4 regions of the Streptomyces sp. AC602_WCS936 genome follow, and region 1 is predicted to be linked to each of the others. Evidence: riboswitches for the same ligand, from Rfam matches in the RefSeq annotation. Region 1 holds a riboswitch; each other region holds the start of a gene.

The links. A riboswitch is a leader RNA that binds a small molecule or an ion and turns the genes downstream of it on or off. The one in region 1 is predicted to bind cyclic di-AMP.
Positions count from the first base shown of each region.
Region 2: linked by a shared signal. The riboswitch ahead of KUM03_RS30485 (M23 family metallopeptidase) and the one ahead of KUM03_RS03895 (transglycosylase SLT domain-containing protein) in region 1 are both predicted to bind cyclic di-AMP.
Region 3: linked by a shared signal. The riboswitch ahead of KUM03_RS15225 (M23 family metallopeptidase) and the one ahead of KUM03_RS03895 (transglycosylase SLT domain-containing protein) in region 1 are both predicted to bind cyclic di-AMP.
Region 4: linked by a shared signal. The riboswitch ahead of KUM03_RS08220 (M23 family metallopeptidase) and the one ahead of KUM03_RS03895 (transglycosylase SLT domain-containing protein) in region 1 are both predicted to bind cyclic di-AMP.

Region 1 is NZ_JAGMUF010000008.1:241,076-245,573, reverse strand. It holds gene KUM03_RS03905 (GNAT family N-acetyltransferase) at 1-57, opposite strand, end outside; gene KUM03_RS03900 (HAD family hydrolase) at 334-1,143, shown strand; gene KUM03_RS03895 (transglycosylase SLT domain-containing protein) at 1,197-1,688, opposite strand; cyclic di-AMP (ydaO/yuaA leader) riboswitch at 1,693-1,860, opposite strand; gene KUM03_RS03890 (polyprenyl synthetase family protein) at 2,560-3,570, shown strand; gene KUM03_RS03885 (DUF2092 domain-containing protein) at 3,834-4,498, shown strand, end outside.
Region 2 is NZ_JAGMUF010000112.1:158,787-163,284, forward strand. It holds gene KUM03_RS30480 (SGNH/GDSL hydrolase family protein) at 1-625, opposite strand, end outside; gene KUM03_RS30485 (M23 family metallopeptidase) at 859-1,815, opposite strand; cyclic di-AMP (ydaO/yuaA leader) riboswitch at 1,820-1,977, opposite strand; gene KUM03_RS30490 (tyrosine-protein phosphatase) at 2,400-3,197, shown strand; gene KUM03_RS30495 (DUF6126 family protein) at 3,207-3,329, opposite strand; gene KUM03_RS30500 (helix-turn-helix domain-containing protein) at 3,326-3,991, opposite strand; gene KUM03_RS30505 (aspartate aminotransferase family protein) at 4,068-4,498, opposite strand, start outside.
Region 3 is NZ_JAGMUF010000039.1:122,232-126,729, forward strand. It holds gene KUM03_RS15220 (PP2C family protein-serine/threonine phosphatase) at 1-1,125, shown strand, start outside; cyclic di-AMP (ydaO/yuaA leader) riboswitch at 1,374-1,530, shown strand; gene KUM03_RS15225 (M23 family metallopeptidase) at 1,542-2,573, shown strand; gene KUM03_RS15230 (aldo/keto reductase) at 2,718-3,662, shown strand; gene KUM03_RS15235 (PrsW family intramembrane metalloprotease) at 3,705-4,498, opposite strand, start outside.
Region 4 is NZ_JAGMUF010000017.1:113,899-118,396, reverse strand. It holds partial or broken gene KUM03_RS08235 (GNAT family N-acetyltransferase) at 1-384, opposite strand, end outside; gene KUM03_RS08230 (HPr family phosphocarrier protein) at 585-866, shown strand; gene KUM03_RS08225 (GntR family transcriptional regulator) at 1,020-1,715, opposite strand; gene KUM03_RS08220 (M23 family metallopeptidase) at 1,936-2,700, opposite strand; cyclic di-AMP (ydaO/yuaA leader) riboswitch at 2,713-2,877, opposite strand; gene KUM03_RS08215 (pitrilysin family protein) at 3,069-4,457, opposite strand; gene KUM03_RS08210 (pitrilysin family protein) at 4,454-4,498, opposite strand, start outside.

The DNA of each region.
Region 1 (4,498 bases):
GCGCAGCTCGCGCCAGCGTTCCCGTTCCCCCTCGCCCAGTTCCTCCGGCCTGAGCACACGCACACGTCCGCTGTTCAACCCGACCCCCCGATCAAGTCCCCCCTGGACACAAGGAAGGTACCTCCGGGGCCGCCCGGCCGGTAGGCAGCGGACCATCTTGTTGCCAACCGGTGCACAGGCCTTTAACCGGCTTTAGCCGATGATGTGCCAGGTTTCGGACACGTTCGGGCGTCGTCGTGCGTAGTCGGACGTACTCGCGGCGTCCTCGTTCGGAAGCGGTCCGGAAGCGGTCGCGGGTGAGTCGGGCACGTGCCGCGTCCGTATTCTCTGATCATGGACCGCACCGCATATTCACTCGTCGCCACCGACCTCGACGGCACGCTGCTCCGCGGCGACGACACGGTCTCCGACCGGTCGCTGGCCGCGCTGGCCCGGGCGGCCGGCGCCGGTGCGCGGCACCTGGTGGTGACGGGGCGGCCGGCGCCCCGGGTGCGCCCCCTCCTGGACCGCCTCGGCTGCACGGGGCTCGCGGTGTGCGGACAGGGCGCGCAGGTGTACGACGCGGGCGCGCACCGGATGCTCTGGTCGGTCACCCTGGACCGGGAACTGGCCGAAACCGCGCTCGGCAAGATCGAGGCGGAGGTCGGGCAGGTGTACGCCGCGGTCGACCAGGACGGGGTGGACGGCCTCACCCTCATCGAGCCCGGGTACCTGATGCCCCACCCGACGCTGCCCGCGGTGCGCGTCGACCGGCGCGACGAACTGTGGGCCACGCCGATCAGCAAGGTGCTGCTGCGTCACCCCGACCTGTCCGACGACGAGTTGGCGGCGACGGCGCGCGCGGTGGTCGGCTCGCTGGCCACGGTCACCATGTCGGGTCCGGGGACGGTGGAGCTCCAGCCGTGCGGCATCACCAAGGCGACCGGCCTCGCGCTGGCCGCCGAGCGCCTGGGAGTGGGCCGGCGGCGGACGATCGCCTTCGGGGACATGCCCAACGACATCCCCATGTTCCACTGGGCGGCCCACGGCGTCGCCATGGCCGGCGCCCACCCCGAACTCAAGGCGGTCGCCGACGAGGTCACCACGACGAACGAGGACGACGGCGTGGCCGTCGTCCTCGAACGGATCTTCAGTACCTCTTAGCGCAGCTCAGCTCAGTACGCGCCTGGTACGGCTCAGTACGCGCCTGGTACGGCTCAGTACGCGCCGAAGACGTTGTCGATCGAGCCGTAGCGGTCGGCCGCGTAGTTGCAGGCGGCGGTGATGTTGGCGACCGGGTCGTACGGGTCCCAGGAGGTGCCGGGCACGTGGTACGCCTGGAAGGTCGGGTCGATCACCTGGAGCAGGCCCTTGGACGGGGTGCCGTTGACGGCGTTGATGTCCCAGTTGTTGATGGCGAGCGGGTTGCCGGACGACTCCCGCATGATGTTGCGGTGAATGCCCTCGTACGTGCCCGGGATGCCGTGCTGCGCCATGACGTCCAGCGACTCCCGGATCCAGCCGTCGAGGGTGTTCGAGTACGTCGTCGTGGCGGTGGCTGCGGCCGGCGCGGCGGCCGGGGTGGCCGCGGAGGCGCTGGTGGCACCGATGAGCGGCAGGGCGAGCACCGCGGCGCCGGTGCCGGCGACAGCGAGCTTGCGGGCGAGGCGGCTGGTGCGGGCGTGACGGTTCTGACCGTTGGCAGACATGCTGAGTCCCTCTCCTTACGCCTGCGAGGTGAGCTGTCGGGTTCGGGCGGGGAGGTGCCCGGCCGGGCCCTGACGGGCACGGCTTCACCCCTAGCCGCTCCGGTGGTGACCGGTGCGGCGACTTACCTGGGTCCCCCGCTCCTGCCGGCGAGTGTGTTGGCGGATGACTGTGCGTCCGGGCGGTGGCAGGATTCGGCGTCCGCCCGACAGGCCGGGAACGTATGCGAGAGCACATGTCCGGAACAAGTGCAGGAATCACCCAACGCGCCTGTTGACCTTGGTCTGGGGCATTTGGGGCGCTTGATCCTTTGCGGCTGCCAAGCTTCAACTCGCTTGCGGGGCAAAGGGAGGGCGCAGTCGGCGGCCGGGTTGCCTGCGGGCGGCGTGAAGTGAGCCAACTCACCGCCCTCAACAAGAGCGGCAAATCGGGCATTCAGCTTAAGTGTGAGTCAATCGTCCGCAGGTTGGGAGGGCTTCGGAGGCGGGTGCGTGGCCGGTTCGGGGTGCCGTCGGGTGGGCTTCGTATTCGGCCGCCGCGCCGTCCGGTGTTCACGAGCGCGTCGTGCGGGCATGCGTTCGTATCGGATACGTATCGGAGGGAGGGCCGAGTGGGTGACGTACTCGGAGTGCGGGCCGTTGGGAGGAGTGATGTGATCTTCGGTGGCGGCTTTCGGCCTCGAGGATGTCGATCGATATCTGCTCATATCGCCTGATCAAAAACATACCGCGCATGATCCGATACCGACCGGCCTGTAACGGTGGGCGCTAGCGGTGATCGAAACGTGACCGGATACGCTGACTTGAGTGGTGGCAGCGACCTATCGACAAACCAGGTAATCGCCAGTAGACACCAGCAGACAGGAGACCCCTCGTGACCGTCGTCGGGCCGTTCGGGCTGAGCGTGCGGGACCAGGCTCTGGAAGCCGATGTCCAGGCCGGATTGGTTGCGGTCGAGGAAGGGTTGCTTGAGGCAACCAAAAGCGAGGTGCCCTTCATCACGGAGGCCGCCCAGCACCTGGTGCGGGCCGGCGGCAAACGGTTCCGGCCACTGCTGGTGATGCTCTCGGCCCAGTTCGGCGACCGCTACGCCCCCGGCATCGTGCCCTCGGCCGTCGTCGTCGAGCTGACCCACCTCGCCACCCTGTACCACGACGACGTGATGGACGAGGCCGCTGTGCGCCGCGGGGTGTCGAGCGCCAACACCCGCTGGGGCAACTCGGTCGCCGTCCTCACCGGCGACTTCCTCTTCGCCCGCGCCTCCCAGATCCTCGCCGACCTCGGGCCCGAGGCGGTCCGCGTGCAGGCCCTGGCGTTCGAGCGGCTGGTCACCGGCCAGATCCTCGAGACGGCCGGACCGCAGGACGGACGTGACCCGGTCGACCACTACCTGGACGTGCTGGGCGGCAAGACGGGGTCGCTGGTGGCGGTCTCCTGCCGGTTCGGCGCGATGATGTCCGGCGCCGACGAGACGGTCGTCGACGTGCTCACCCAGTACGGCGAGCGGCTCGGCGTCGCCTTCCAGCTCGCGGACGACGTCCTGGACATCGCCTCCGACTCCCACGAGTCCGGCAAGACCCCCGGGACCGACCTGCGCGAGGGCATCCCGACCCTGCCGGTGCTGCGGCTGCGCGAGCGCGCGGAGCGGCTGGGGCTCGCCGAGGACATCGCCCTGTCCGAGCTGCTCGACTCCGACCTGAGCGACGACGTCCGGCACGCCGAGGCGCTGCGCCTGCTGCGCGCCCACCCCGCGCTGGAACAGGCGCGCAAGGACACCGTCCGGTACGCCAGGGACGCCCGGGCGGCGCTGGCCCCGCTGCGGGAGTGCGAGGCGAAGTCCGCGCTGGTGGAGCTGTGCGACGCCGTGGTGCACCGGGCCGGCTGAACGCGCGGCGCGGTGACCCGCCTCACGTCGTAGGCGTACCCCGCCCCCTACGGGCCGGGGGAGGCGCGGCCCGTCCGTGTCATCCCGCAGGAGTACGCGGAGTTGAGTCCGCGGTCTGACGCTTCTTCCCGGCCGATTTGGTCAGATGGACACCACGGAAAACACCAATCCTCACCGATTCGGGTGAGAATGGCGGCTCACGGGTGAGACGACGAGTGCGAGGTCGCGAGACAGCCGCCGCCGACGACGGAGGTAGGGCACAGATGGCACCGATCGATTCCGACGACAACAGGACCGCCGGGGAGGGCGAGGACTCGCGCGCCGGACGGCGCAAGGCCGCGCGCTACGTCGTCCCGGTCGCGGTGATGGGAGTGGCGGCCGCGACGATCGGGCTCGTCCCCGCGATCGCCGACTCCGGGGACCCGGACCTCCCGAAGGTCACGGCGGAACAACTCATAGAGAAGATCGCCAAGTCGGACGTCGAGCAGCTGTCCGGCACGGTGAAGATCACCACGGATCTGGGCCTGCCGAACCTCGGTGGCCTGGAAAGTGGCCTGATGTCCGGTATGTCCGGCGCGCCGGGTGCGGCCGGTGAGGAAGGCGGCTCCGCCGCCGACCCGTCGGCCAAGCTCACCGAGCTGGTGTCCGGCACCCACACGCTGCGGGTCGCGGCGGACGGCCCCGACCGGCAGAAGCTTTCCCTGCTGGAGAACGCCGCCGAGTACAGCCTGATCCACGACGGCAAGGACGTCTGGGGCTACGACAGCGCGTCCAACGAGGTCTACCACTCGACCACGTCCGAGGCGGCCGGGCAGTCGGAGAAACAGAAGAAGCCGGAGAAGCAGTCGAAGCCGGAGCAGGACGTCCCGGCCACGCCGAAGGACTTCGCCGACCAGGCCCTCAAGGCGGTCGACGACACCACCTCCGT
Region 2 (4,498 bases), on a different contig from region 1:
CGCGGGGCGGCAGCGGCGGCCAGGGCTGGTCCGGGTCGGCGGGGACGGGCAGGCCGAGGACCTGGCCCGCGCGCAGTGCCACCCGCGTGTGGCCCTCCGGCGACAGGTGCAGCCGGTCGGCGTCCCACGCCCTGCGGTCCTGGACGGTGCGCAGCGACCACAGGTCGAGCACGGGGCAGCCGTAGCGGTCGGCGACGGCACGGACGTGTCCGTTGTACGTGGCGATCTTGCCGCGCAGGTGCTTGAGGACGGGCACCCCGCGGGTGTCGAATCCGGTCGTCACCAGGACGGTGCCCGCGGCGGCGGTCAGCGCGGCCACCGCCCGCTCGAACCGCTCGGCCACCTCGTCGGGGTCGGTGCCGGGCCGGATGATGTCGTTGCCGCCGGCGCAGAACGAGACCAGGCCCGGCGCGAGTTCGACGGCCCGCGGCACCTGCTCGGCCACGATCTGGTCGAGCAGCCTGCCGCGTACGGCGAGGTTCGTGTACGTGAAGTCGCCCTCGGGGCGCCGGTCCGCGAGCAGTACGGCGAACCGGTCGGCCCAGCCGACGAACGCCCCGTCGGGGCCGGGGTCGCCGACGCCCTCGGTGAAGCTGTCCCCCACCGCCACGTACGACCCGATCACTGTTCTGCTGTCACTCTTCGAATCGTCTGCCACATCGGCCCATCATTCACCTCGGAATGTGACCTACGCGACCGTAGGAAAGGGTTGACGGGCGGTGAGAAACACCACGCCTAAAGTGTTCACCAATTCAGGAATACGCCGGAGGGCGGACAGGCCGAAGGCCGGACCCGGGGATCGGGGTCCGGCCTTCGGTGGCGCGGGGCCGCGCCGAAACGGTCGTCAGGAAGCGGCCGTCAGAGAGAGACGCCGTGCGAGCGCAGGTACGCGATCGGGTCCACGTCCGAGCCGTAGTCCGGGGTGGTGCGGATCTCGAAGTGCAGGTGCGGGCCGGTGACGTTGCCGGTGGCACCCGACAGGCCGACCTGCTGACCCGCCGTCACGGACTGGCCGGCCGAGACGGAGAGGGAGGACAGGTGGGCGTACTGGGCGTAGTGGCCGTCGGCGAGCTGGATGACGACCTGGTTGCCGTAGGCGCCGCCCCAGCCGGCGGAGACGACGGTGCCCGCGCCGACGGCCTTGAGCGAGGTGCCGGTCGGGACGACGAAGTCGGTGCCGGTGTGGTAGCCGCTGGACCACATGCTGCCCGACTGGTGGTACGGGGTGCCGATGGTGCCGCTCGGGACCGGCGAGACGAAGCCGCTGGTGGTGCCGGCGGACTGGGTGCTCTTGTCGGAGGAGCCGGAGTCCGAGGAGGAGGCCTTCGCGGCATCCGAGGACTTCTCGGCCTCGGCCGACTCGGTCTTCTCGGAGGACGACTTCTCGGTCTGGGCGGGCTTCTCGGCCGCGGGCTGCTCGGCGGCGGGCTGCTCGGACTTGGCGGCCTGGCCGCCGAGCGTGAGCTCCAGGCCCGGGTGGATCAGCGACGGGTCGGACCCGACGGCCTCGCGGTTGTCCGCGTAGAGCTTCTTCCAGCCGCCGTCGACGTCCTGCTCGTCGGCGATCTTCGAGAGGTAGTCACCGCTGCGCACGGTGTACGTGCGCGAGTCGGAGTTCTTCTCGGCGGCGGCCTTCTCGGCCGACGTCGGAACGGACTGCACGGCCTGCTCGGAAACGGACTGAGCGGGGGCGGCCTGGGCACCGGCGGCACCCATCAGCGGGAGCGCGAGCGCGGCGCCGCCGGTTCCGGCGACGGCGATGGCACGGGTCAGGCGCATGGCCTTGGTACGGCGGTGCTTACCCTTCGCGGGCATGGCGAATTCCTCTCCGGCGCCTGCGAGGTGAGCTGTCGGGTTCGGGCTGGAGATGCCCGGCCGCGCCGAGACGCGGCTTAACCCCAAGCCGTTCCGGGAACCGGAACAGGCGGTCGTACCTGTGGGTCCCCCGCTCCTGCCGTGTACGGGTGGTGGATGAATGCGGGCTCCGGTCGGCGGCAGGATTAGGCGTCCGTCCGGATCGGTGGTGAACGTAAGGGACCAAGACGCACAGGGACAAGCGAGGGGTTGCATGGGCGGGTGTTCCGGCTGATCCATTACCGGGAATGCCCGTCACACTCCGTCGATTCCTGAGGCGCCGTTTCTCGTGAACGGCCATGAAAACCGGCTGAATTACGTGAACATGACGGGCAACGCACCGTCACGGATATGACGCTGCTCACGCACCTCTCCCTCAGCCCCTTTTATTCCGCAGCGAGTTGGAATTAAGGCGCCATTTCGGACAGAAAGCCCAGAAGTGGCGCAGTCGGTTGACTTCGCCCCTGCGTCTTCGCACCGTGCCGTATCGTCGAGTGGCACCCGTCGGCGAGCGGCGCCGGCGGGGCGGAGTGGGAGGAGCCCCCGTGACGCAGCAGGTGCCGTCGACCGAACCCGAGCTGGCCGGGGTGCGCAACTTCCGCGACGTGGGCGGACTGCCGACCGTGGACGGACGGAGGGTGCGGCAGGGGGTGCTGTTCCGCAGCGGCCACCTCGCGCACGCCACCGGGGAGGACGCCGCGTTCCTGTCCTCGCTGGGTCTGCACACGATCTTCGACTTCCGCAACGCCGCCGACCAGAAGCTCGACGGCCCGGACGTCGAGCTGCCGGGCGTGCGCAATGTGAACCTGCCGCTGAGCGACCCGGCCGACGGCGCCGAGTTCTGGAAGATGGTCCGCGACGGCGACCTCGACCAGCTGCGCGAGATCCTCGCGGACGACAAGGGCGCCCAGCGGATGATCGACTCGTACCGCATGATCATCAAGGAGCGCACGGCGGAGCACTCCCGGGTGCTGCACGCGCTCGCCGAGGACAGCGTCCCCGCCCTGATGCACTGCGCGGCCGGCAAGGACCGCGCGGGTCTGTCGATCGCGGTCACGCTGCTCGCCCTCGGCGTCGAGCGCGACGCCGTCGTCGAGGACTACCTGAAGTCGAACGCCACGCACCGCCGCTACAAGGTGCGCCGCAGCAGCACCGCCGCCTCCGCCTACTCCCCCGAGGTCATGGAGCTGCTCAGCCCCCTCTTCGACGCGCGCGCCGAGTACCTGGCGGCGGCCTTCGAGACCGTCGAGCAGACCTGGGGCGGCGTCGACGCCTACCTGGAGAAGGGTCTGCGGATCACGCCGCAGACCCGGGAGCGGCTGCGCGAGCGGATGCTGGACTGAGCCGGCCGCTCACCCGCTGTTGGCACCCACCTCGAAGAGCAGGTAGATGAAGGCTGCCAGCACGTGCCCCACGACGAGGTAGATGAAGAGCCGCACCCAGAGTGCGCGCGGGAACTTGTCCTGCATGTTCATGATGTCTCTCCAGGGAAGGGGTGGCCCGGCGTGGTGGCCGGCCCCAGGCACAGCGCCGCCGTCGGGCTCTGGAGCAGCGTGTGGACGAAGAGGAGCTCGACCCCGTCGGCGTCCTGAGCGGCGATGCGGTGCGGGGTCAGCGAGTCGAAGTGCGCGCTGTCCCCCGGACCGAGCCGGTGCACCGCGTCCCCGAGCCGGAGCCGCAGCCGGCCCCGCAGGACGTGGATCCACTCCTCACCGGGATGCACCCGGACGATGTCCCCCTGGGAGCCGTGCGGCACGTGCACGCGCAGGGCCTGCATGCCGCGACCGGCCCCACCGGCCTGCCAGTACGTCCAGCCGCCGGCGAAGGTCGGCTCCATGGCGTCGGCCCGCACGACCGCGTCCCGGTCGGCGGCCGTCTCGCCGAGCAGTTCCGAGACGGTCGTACCGTAGACACGGGCGAGGGACAGGAGCATCGGCAGCGAGGGCTGGCGCTGCCCGGTCTCCAGCCGGGACAGGTGGGCAGGCGACAGTCCGGCGGCACGGGCCGCCGCCTCCAGGGTGAGGACGGCCCGACGCCGCAGGGCACGCAGCTGTGGCGCCACGACGGACACCGCGTCCGCCGGCGGCTCCGGTGCCGACGACTCCGGTGCCGGCGGCCCGGTCTCGTGGGAGGTCATGCCTCCCATTCAGCCCCAGCTTTGCCCGGCAGGCAATTTTCTTGCCCGTGAGGCAAAAGGTGCCCGTGGTGACCCGCTAACGGTTGGCGACCGCCTGCTTGACCAGCGTCTTCCCGAAGTCCCACATCAGGCCGCCGCCGTTGTGCGCGTCCTCCATCACCTCGGTGAAGGCGTCGACGAACCGGTCCGCGTCCGCCGTGTCGATGATCAGCGGCGGGATCAGCTTGATTACCTCCAGGTGGTCGCCGGAGACCTGGGTCAGGATGTGGTGGCGCTGCAGCAACGGCACCACGACCATCTGCGCGAAGAGCCCCTTCCGGGCCGCCTGGAGCATCGTCCAGCGGCTGCGCAGCTTCAGCGACCGGGGCCGGCCGAACTCGATGCCGATCATCAGCCCCCGGCCCCGGACGTCGGCGAGCAGCTCGTAGCGGTCCACCAGCGCCGCGAGCCGGGACTTCAGCCGCTCACCGACCGCGGCGGCGTTCGCGACGATCTCCTCGTTCTCCA
Region 3 (4,498 bases), on a different contig from region 1:
GACCCCGGACTGGGCGACACCGTCGAGGTCCTGCCGTCCGAGGCCGAGCAGCACCGCCGCCGCTCGTACGGGCGGGTCCTCGTGCGCCTGCTGCCCGTCCTGCTGATCGTCGTCGCCGTCCTGTACGACATCTTCACCCCCCGCTACTTCACCGCGGGCCCCCTCTACACGGCCGCGCCCCTGGTCGCCGCCGCGGTGTACTCGCGGCGCGGCACGGCGCTCACCAGTGCCGCCGTGGTCGCCGCCGTCGTCGGGCTCCAGCTGAGCAAGGACGTCATCCACTACGTCGACTCCCTCACGGAGCTGATCACCATCACGACGGTGGCCGCGCTCGCCGTCCTCGTCAACGCCTTCGTCCGCCGCACCGGCGAGCGGCTCGTCTCCGTCCGCGAGATCGCCGAGGCCGCCCAGCGGGCCGTGCTGCCCGAACCCGCCGAGCGGATCGGCGGCTTCGAGATCGCCGCCTGCTACGAGGCGGCGCAGGCCGACGCGTTCATCGGCGGCGACCTGTACGCGGTGCAGGACAGCCCGCGCGGCATCCGGCTCATCGTCGGCGACGTGCGGGGCAAGGGCATGGGCGCGGTCGCCGCCGTCGCCGTCGTGATCGGCGCATTCCGGGAGGCCGCCGAACAGGAGACGACGCTGGAGGCGGTGGCCCAGCGGCTGGAGCGGGCGCTGGCCCGCGAGGGCACCCGGCGCGACGGGCTGGACGCCTTCGAGGGGTTCACCACCGCCGTACTCGCCGAACTCCCGCACGGCGACGGGGTCGTCCGCGTCCTCAACCGGGGGCATCCGCCACCGCTGCTGCTCTACGCCGACGGCACCCTGCGCCCGCTGCCCGCCCGGGAGTCGGCGCTGCCGCTCGGGATGGGGGAACTGGGCGTGTGGCCCGACCGGGCGGAACAGGCCCCGTTCCCCGGCGGGGCCACGCTGCTGCTGTACACCGACGGACTGTCGGAAGCCCGCGACGACCGGGGCGAGTTCTACGACCCGCACGAGCGGCTCGCCGGCTGCGTGTTCCGGCACCCGGAAGAACTGCTCGGCACCCTCGCCGAGGACGTGCGCAGGCACTCCGGGGGCGGCATGGCCGACGACATGGCGCTGCTCGCCGTACGACGGCCCTGATCACCGCCCGTGATGAAGCGAGCGCCCTCCGCATAACAACTGACATACCGTCAGGTGAGGTGCTTGCGGAAAGTGGTGCCGAAGGGGCACTGAGGAGTGGTCAACTCGCCCGGATTTAACCATCCATGAGGCCTGTGTCCACCCGGGTTTCGTTAATGATCAAGCGGAACGGCTTGGAATCCGAGGCCCGCGTCTATTAACGTTCGATAACGCAGCGCGGTCGTCCCAGCCGTCACAGAAGGCGGCTCCGTGCGCACGCGCCGAATCCCGCAAGGGAACCGGGGAACCACCACTTGGGGTGAATCGGGCGTATGACGCCGTGCCAGTCACGGCGGATATACGCGCGTAGGAGACCTTCCTGCTCCGAACCCGTCAGCTAACCCGGTAGGCGAAAGGAAGGAAAGGAGTACGCCCACGTGGCGTCCAACCGGCCTGCCCCCGAGGCCCCGTTCGTGCCCAGCGGGCACGACACCGACACCTTCGGCTACGACGTCCACCGCGCCGAAGAGGGCCCCTGGGAGGAGTGGAACCCCACCGCGGAGTCCATCCGCCCCGTGCGCGGCCGGCACCGCGTCGCCAAGCAGCGCGGCGGACTCGCCCGCAGCTCCACCGTCCTCGGTGTCGGTGTCATAGCCGCCGTCGGCGCGGGCGGCATGGCCAGCGCGCAGACCGGCAAGCCGCCGGTGTCCATCTCCATGCCGGACCTGCCGAACGTCGGCTCGATCCTCTCCGACGAGGAGCCCGAGCCCGAGGGTTCCGCCACCCCGCTCAGCGGTATCGCCGCCGCCTCCGCCGGCACCGGCCAGGAGACCACCGCCGACGCCGGCGAGTCGCTGCGTGCGCGGATCATGGCGCAGGCCGAGCAGCAGCAGGCCCAGGTCGAGAGCAAGGCCGCCGCCGAGGCCGCGGCCGCCGCCGAGAAGAAGGCCGCGGAAGCCGCCGCCAAGGCGGAGAAGGAGGCCGAGGCCAAGGCCGCCGCCGCCAAGAAGAAGGCGGAGGAGGAAGCCGCGAAGAAGGCCGAGGCCGAGCGGCTCGCGAAGCTGGCCAAGCAGTACACGCTGCCCACCTCCTCGTACACGATCTCCTCCACCTTCGGGCAGGCGGGCCCCTACTGGTCGTCCGGCCACCACACCGGCCTCGACTTCGCCGCCCCCACGGGCACGCTGCTCAAGGCGGTGCACAGCGGCACGATCACATCGGCCGGCTGGGACGGGTCGTACGGCTACAAGACCGTGCTCACCCTCGATGACGGCACCGAGATCTGGTACGCCCACCAGTCCTCGATCAACGTCAGCGTCGGCCAGGAGGTCACCACCGGCGACGTCATCGGCCGCGTCGGCGCCACCGGCAACGTCACCGGCGCCCACCTCCACATGGAGGTCCACACGGCCGGCGGCGGCAGCCTCGACCCGATGGCATGGCTGCAGAGCAAGGGCCTCACCCCCTGAGCCGCACCGCACCGCACACGCCGGTCGTCACTCCTGATCCCCGGCGGTCCTGACGGCGACCCCCCGACGTCAGGGCTGCCGGTTTGCGGGATCTTTGCCCCGCTGCCGGAATCCCGGGATCCGTCGGGCTCGTTGACGCAGTACATGACTTCTCTGCGCAAGCTCGGCTCCTCCGACCTGGAGGTCTTCCCCCTCGCCCTCGGCGGCAACGTCTTCGGCTGGACCGCCGACCAGGACACCTCCTTCGCCGTCCTCGACGCCTACACCGCGGCGGGCGGCAACTTCGTCGACACCGCCGACTCATACTCCGCATGGGTCGACGGCAACAGCGGCGGCGAGTCCGAGACCCTCCTCGGCAAGTGGCTCGAGGCCCGCGGCAACCGTGACGACGTCGTCCTCGCCACCAAGGTCAGCCAGCACCCCGAGTACCCGGGACTGAGCGCCGCGAACATCAAGGCCGCCGCCGACGCCTCCCTGCGCCGCCTTGGCACCGACCACATCGACCTCTACTACACCCACTTCGACAAGCCCGAGGTGCCGGTCGAGGAGATCATCGGCGCGCTCGACGAACTGGTGCGGGCGGGCAAGGTCCGGCACATCGCCGCCTCCAACATCTCCGCCGAGCGGCTCGCCGCCTCCCTGGACTTCTCCGACCGCGAGGGCCTCGCCCGGTACGTGGCACTCCAGCCCCACTACAACCTGGTCTCGCGCGACACCTACGAGGGCGGACTGCGCGACCTCGCCGAGCGGGCCGGGCTGGCCGCCGTGCCCTACTACGCCCTCGCGTCCGGCTTCCTCACCGGCAAGTACCGGCCCGGCGCGAGGGTCGACAGCCCGCGCGCGGGCGGCGCCGCCAAGCACCTGGAGAGCGAGCGCGGGCAGCGGGTCCTCACGGTCCTGGACGAGATCGCCGAAGCCCACGACGCCCCCGTCGCCACGGTCGCCCTGGCCTGGCTGGCCGCACAGCCGACGGTGGCCGCGCCGATCGCGTCCGCGCGCACGGTGGAGCAGCTGCCGGCGCTGCTGGGAGTGGCGGAGCTGACCCTGACTGAGGACGAGACCGGGCGGCTGACGGAGGCGTCGGCCTGAGGCACGCTACGGCCGGTGGGGGTGGGGCCGGGGGTACGGCGCCTACGGGTACGGGGGCCGGACGGACACGGGGTACGGGGTCGGTGACGGGGCCGCTGCGAAGGCCGGAGCCCACGGGCCCGCGTATCCGTAAGCGCTGCCGTACGTGCCGTGCCCGGCGCGGGCGCCGTACATCCCCTGCGCCCCGTACGCCCCGTGCCCCGGCCAGGCGGCGACCGGTGGCGGAGCCGTGACGCGGGCCGCGTGGTCCAGCGCCGGGCGCGCCACCTCGCGGCGTTGCCACAGGGCGCCCAGCAGTTCCCGTTCCCGCAGGGCGAAGTCGGCGCCCGCGCGGCCCTCTCGCCCCCGCCGCCGCAGGAACGCCAGCGAGGTCGCGTACGCCTCGTACTGCGCCACCGCCCGCGCGGCCTGCTTCCCGGCGTGCCGGCGGGCGTACTGCCGGGCGAGGCGGCGGGCGTGCATCGAGCCGAGCGCGTGCGGCTCCGCCGGGGCCAGCCAGCCGGCCATGACGTACGCGGGCAGCTCGGTGCGCACCGTGCGCAGTTCGCGCTGCCGGGTCCAGATCACCAGCCAGGTCAGCAGGCCGAAGCAGGGCACCATGAACGCCCCGTACACGGCGAGGAAGCCGTACTCGCCGAACGCGGCCGAACCGTTCCACAGCGCGTGCACGCCCATCGCGAGCAGCAGGCCGGCCGGCGGGAGCAGGGCGCGGCGCAGGCGGTGCCGGCCGGTGGAGAGGGCGGCGATGCCGAAACCGATGCCGGTGAGCACGGTGAACAGCGGGTGGGCGAAGGGCGACATCACGACGCGGACGAAGAAGGTCGCGGCGGTGACCG
Region 4 (4,498 bases), on a different contig from region 1:
GGCGACGCCGCGCCCCTGGTGGGCGTCCTGGACGAGGAAGGCGACCTCGGCCTCGTCGGCGGGTGCGGTGGCGGGCGTTCCGCCGGCGCCGATCCGGTCGTAGCGTACGGTGGCGATGAACTCGCCGCCGACGGTGGCCGCGAGTCCCACCCGGTCCACAAAGTCGTGGTGCGTGAAGCGGTGGACGTCCTTGGCGGACAGGCGAGGGTACGGCGCGAAGAAGCGGTAGTACTTCGACTCGTCGGAGACCTGCTCGTAGAAGCTGACCAGGCGCTCGGCGTCATCAACGGTGATGGGGCGGACGCGCGCGGTGCCGCCGTCGCGCAGCACCACGTCGGCCTCCCAGTGGGCGGGATACTCGTGCCGGTCCGACGAGGTCTGCATGGGCCCCAGAGTACGGCTCGCGTACGACAACGGCGCGAGGCAGTCTGTGGAGGACGGAAGGTCGGGCCGAGGCCGCGGTCCGACGGTCACGCGGGGCGGCGCACGGCGCCGTCCCGGCACGCTTCACGATGTGGGAAACTGGTCTAGACAAGACTGGTCTAGACAACATGAAACCTTGAACACCTGAAGGGCAGCATCACATGGCTGAGCGCCGCGTCAACGTCGGCTGGGCCGAGGGCCTCCACGCCCGCCCCGCCTCCATCTTCGTCCGAGCCGCCACGGCCACAGGCGTCCCGGTCACGATCGCCAAGGCCGACAGTTCCCCCGTCAACGCGGCCTCCATGCTGGCCGTCCTCGGCCTCGGCGCCCAGGGCGGCGAGGAGATCGTCCTCGCCTCCGACGCCGAGGGCGCGGACGCCGCCCTCGACCGGCTGGCGAAGCTGGTCACCGAGGGCCTCGAGGAGCTTCCCGAGACCGTCTGACCGACGGCAAGAGCAATGCCGAACGGCCCGCCCGGAGCACCGGGCGGGCTTTTCTTTTCCCCTCTCCACGAACCGCGCTACCGATTTTCGAGGGCATTCGCAGGCAGCGCAAAATACCCCTTCAATCAATACCTCTTGTATATGGGCCGCGTGTTAATACCGCAGGCTCGGCGTGTTTACGGCACGTTGCGAATTCCTCACGCTCTCGGTCCGCCCGCCCTCGGGGGCGAACCGCAGTCGGTACGCGGGAGCGGACCGCTCGGTGTGCAGCGCCATGAGCGCCCGCGCGCGCTCGCCGTCGCCCCGGGCCACCGCGTCGGTGATCGCGCCGTGCTCCGCCCAGCAGCCCGCCGGATCGGCCGGCGCCGCCACGGCGTACATCCAGGCGATCTTGCGGCGCAACTGGGTCAGCAGGGACGCCAGGGAGGGACTGCAGGCGGCCTGGGCGAGGGTCTCGTGGAACCACCCGTCCAGTGCGCGCAAGTCCTCGCCGCGGCCCTGCCCGGCACGTTCCTGACCGAGCCTGACCAGCCCGCGCAGCACCTTGAGGTGGGCATCGGTGCGACGCCGGGCGGCCCGTGCGGCGCCCAGGGGTTCCAGGAGGGCACGGGTCTCCAGCAGGTCGGCGGCCTCCTGTTCGGTGGGTTCCGCGACGCACGCGCCCGCGTGCCGCCGGGTCACCACGAAGCCCTCGGCCTCCAGCGTGCGCAGGGCCTCGCGGACGGGGACGCGGGAGACTCCGTAGCGGCGGGCGAGGAGTTCCTCGGTGAGGCGGCCGCCGCGCCCGTGGACACCGGCGACGATGTCGTCCCGGATCGCCGTGCACACCGAGTGCGCCGGAATACGCATGCCCGACCTCCGCCTTGATCCCCGTGAAACGTCGACGATTGACGCGTGTTCAGTGACTCTAGGCCAGTCAAGCGGATATCCGACGGCGGGCCGGATTTCATGGACATTTTTTGGACAGCGGTCGCGTTCCCGGACCACACGTGGAAATGCGAAAGGCCCCCGCTCAGGGAGCCGGGGCCTTTCCAGAACCTTACCGAACCTTGCCGTCAGCGGTCCGTCGTCAGACGTTCACGCCGTGGGAGCGGAGGTAGGCGACGGGGTCGATGTCCGAGCCGTACTCGGCGCCCGTACGGGCCTCGAAGTGCAGGTGCGGTCCCGTGACGTTGCCGGTGGCACCGGAGAGGCCGATCTGCTGGCCCGCGGAGACCGACTGGCCCACCGAGACGCCGATGGACGACAGGTGGCCGTACTGCGTGTACGTGCCGTCGTGCATCTTGACCACGACCTGGTTGCCGTACGCCCCGCCCCAGCCGGCCTCGACGACGGTGCCGACGCCGACGGCGTGCACGGTGGTGCCGGTGGAGGCGTGGAAGTCGATCCCGGTGTGGCTGCCGGAGGACCACAGGGAGCTGCCGGCCTGGTAGGCGGTGGAGACGTACGAGGCGGTGATCGGCGACACGAAGGTGTTGAGGCGCTTGCGTTCCGCCTCCCGCGCGGCGCGCTCCTTGGCCTCGCGCGCCTCTTCGGCCGCTTCGGCGGCCCGCTCGCGCGCGGCCTCCCGGGCCGCCTCGCGGGCGGCGGCGAGCTGGGCGGCCTGCTCCTGGGCAGCGGCCTGGGCGTCGATCTCGTCGGCTATGGAGTCGCCGATGGAGATGACCGGGGTGATCCCGGTCTGCTCCGCCTCGGGCTCCGCGGCGAGCGCCGGTGCGGCGAGGGTGCCGACGACGCCGGTGGTGGCGAGGGCCGCGACTCCCGCCGCGCGGGCGGTGGTGCGGTGCATCCGGCTGGGACGGCGGTGCTTCCCGGTGGCGCGCGTGAACGCCATGTAGAGGCTGTTCCTTTCCTTCCCTCTCGCCTACCGGGTTAGCTGACGGGTTCGGAGGTGGAAGGTCTCCTACGGGCCCCCTCGCTGCACGCGCGGGCGTCCGATTCACCCCAGGGACTGCGGTGGGTCCCCGGCTCCCCTGGCTCGCGCCGTACGGGGACTCGGCGATGACTGTCCGGTGCCGCGGGTGCGGCGTACTGCCTGACGAACAGCCCGGAAGACGCTAAGCGCGGCTGCCTTCAATCCTCAAACGCAACAAGCTTTTTGTAGCGCATGCCACAGGGCAGACGGGCCGTCTCTCCCTCAATTCGGACAAACGGCGGCCCTGGTGACACTCGGGTCACCAGGGCCGCCACGCGCGCGTGGCGCTACTCGGCCGACACCACGGTGACTTCACCGATGCCGAGGGCCTCGACGGGCGTCTTGATCTGCGCGGCGTCGCCGACGAGCACCGTCACCAGGCGGTCCACCGGGAAGGCGTTCACGACCGCCGCCGTGGCCTCCACGGTGCCGGTGGCGGCGAGTTGGCGGTAGAGCGCGGCCTGGTAGTCGTCGGGCAGGTGCTGCTCGACCTGGTCGGCCAGCGTGCTCGCCACGGCCGCCGCCGTCTCGTACTTCAGCGGCGCCACGCCCACCAGGTTCTGCACGGCGACGTCGCGCTCGGCGTCGGTGAGTCCGCCTTCCGCGAGCGTGCGCAGCACCGTCCACAGGTCCTGCAGCGCGGGGCCGGTGTTGGGGGTGTCGACGGAGCCGCTGATGGCGAGCATCGCGGCGCCGGTGCCGTCGGGCGCGGAGAGCAGGACCTGCCCGAATGCCCGTACGCCGTAGGTGTAGCCCTTCTCCTCGCGCAGCACGCGGTCCAGGCGGGAGGTGAGGGTGCCGCCGAGGCAGTACGTGCCGAGGACCTGTGCGGGCCAGACGCGGTCGTGCCGGTCGGCGCCGGTGCGGCCGATCAGCAGCTGCGTCTGGACGGCGCCGGGACGGTCCACGATGACGACCCGGCCCCGGTCGTCGGCGGTCACCGGGGGCACGGGGCGCGGTTCGGCGGCGGAGCCGGTCCACGCGCCCAGGGTGTCGCCGAGCAGCGCGCCGAGGTCGATGCCGGTGAGGTCGCCGACGACCACGGCGGTGGCCGTGGCGGGACGCACGTGCTTCTCGTAGAAGGCCCGTACGGCGGCGGAGTCGACGTTCGCCACCGTCTCCTCGGTGCCCTGGCGCGGGCGCGACACGCGTGAGCCGGCTGGGAACAGCTCCTTGGAGAGCTCCTTGGCCGCGCGGCGGGCCGGGTTGGCCAGCTCGTGCGGGATCTCGTCGAGCCGGTTGCGGACCAGGCGTTCGACCTCGCCGTCCGCGAACGCGGGTGCCCTGAGGGCGTCGGCGAGCAGGCCGAGGGCCTTGGCGAGGCGCGAGGCGGGCACCTCCAGGCTCAGCCGGACGCCGGGGTGGTCGGCGTGCGCGTCGAGGGTGGCGCCGCAGCGCTCCAGCTCGGCGGCGAACTCCTCGGCGGAGTGCTTGTCGGTGCCCTCGGAGAAGGCGCGCGCCATGATGGTGGCGACGCCGTCGAGTCCGGCGGGCTCGGCGTCCAGGGGCGCGTCGAGGAGCACCTCCACGGCGACGACCTGCTGGCCGGGCCGGTGGCAGTGCAGCACGGTGAGGCCGTTGTCGAGGCTGCCGCGCTCGGGGGCGGGGAACGCCCACGGCTTGGGCTCGCCGCCCTGCGGCTGGGAGTGGAAGTCCATGGTGGCGAGCTCGGTCACTTGGCCGCCTCCTCGTTCTCGTCGGTGGCGTCGTCCGCGTC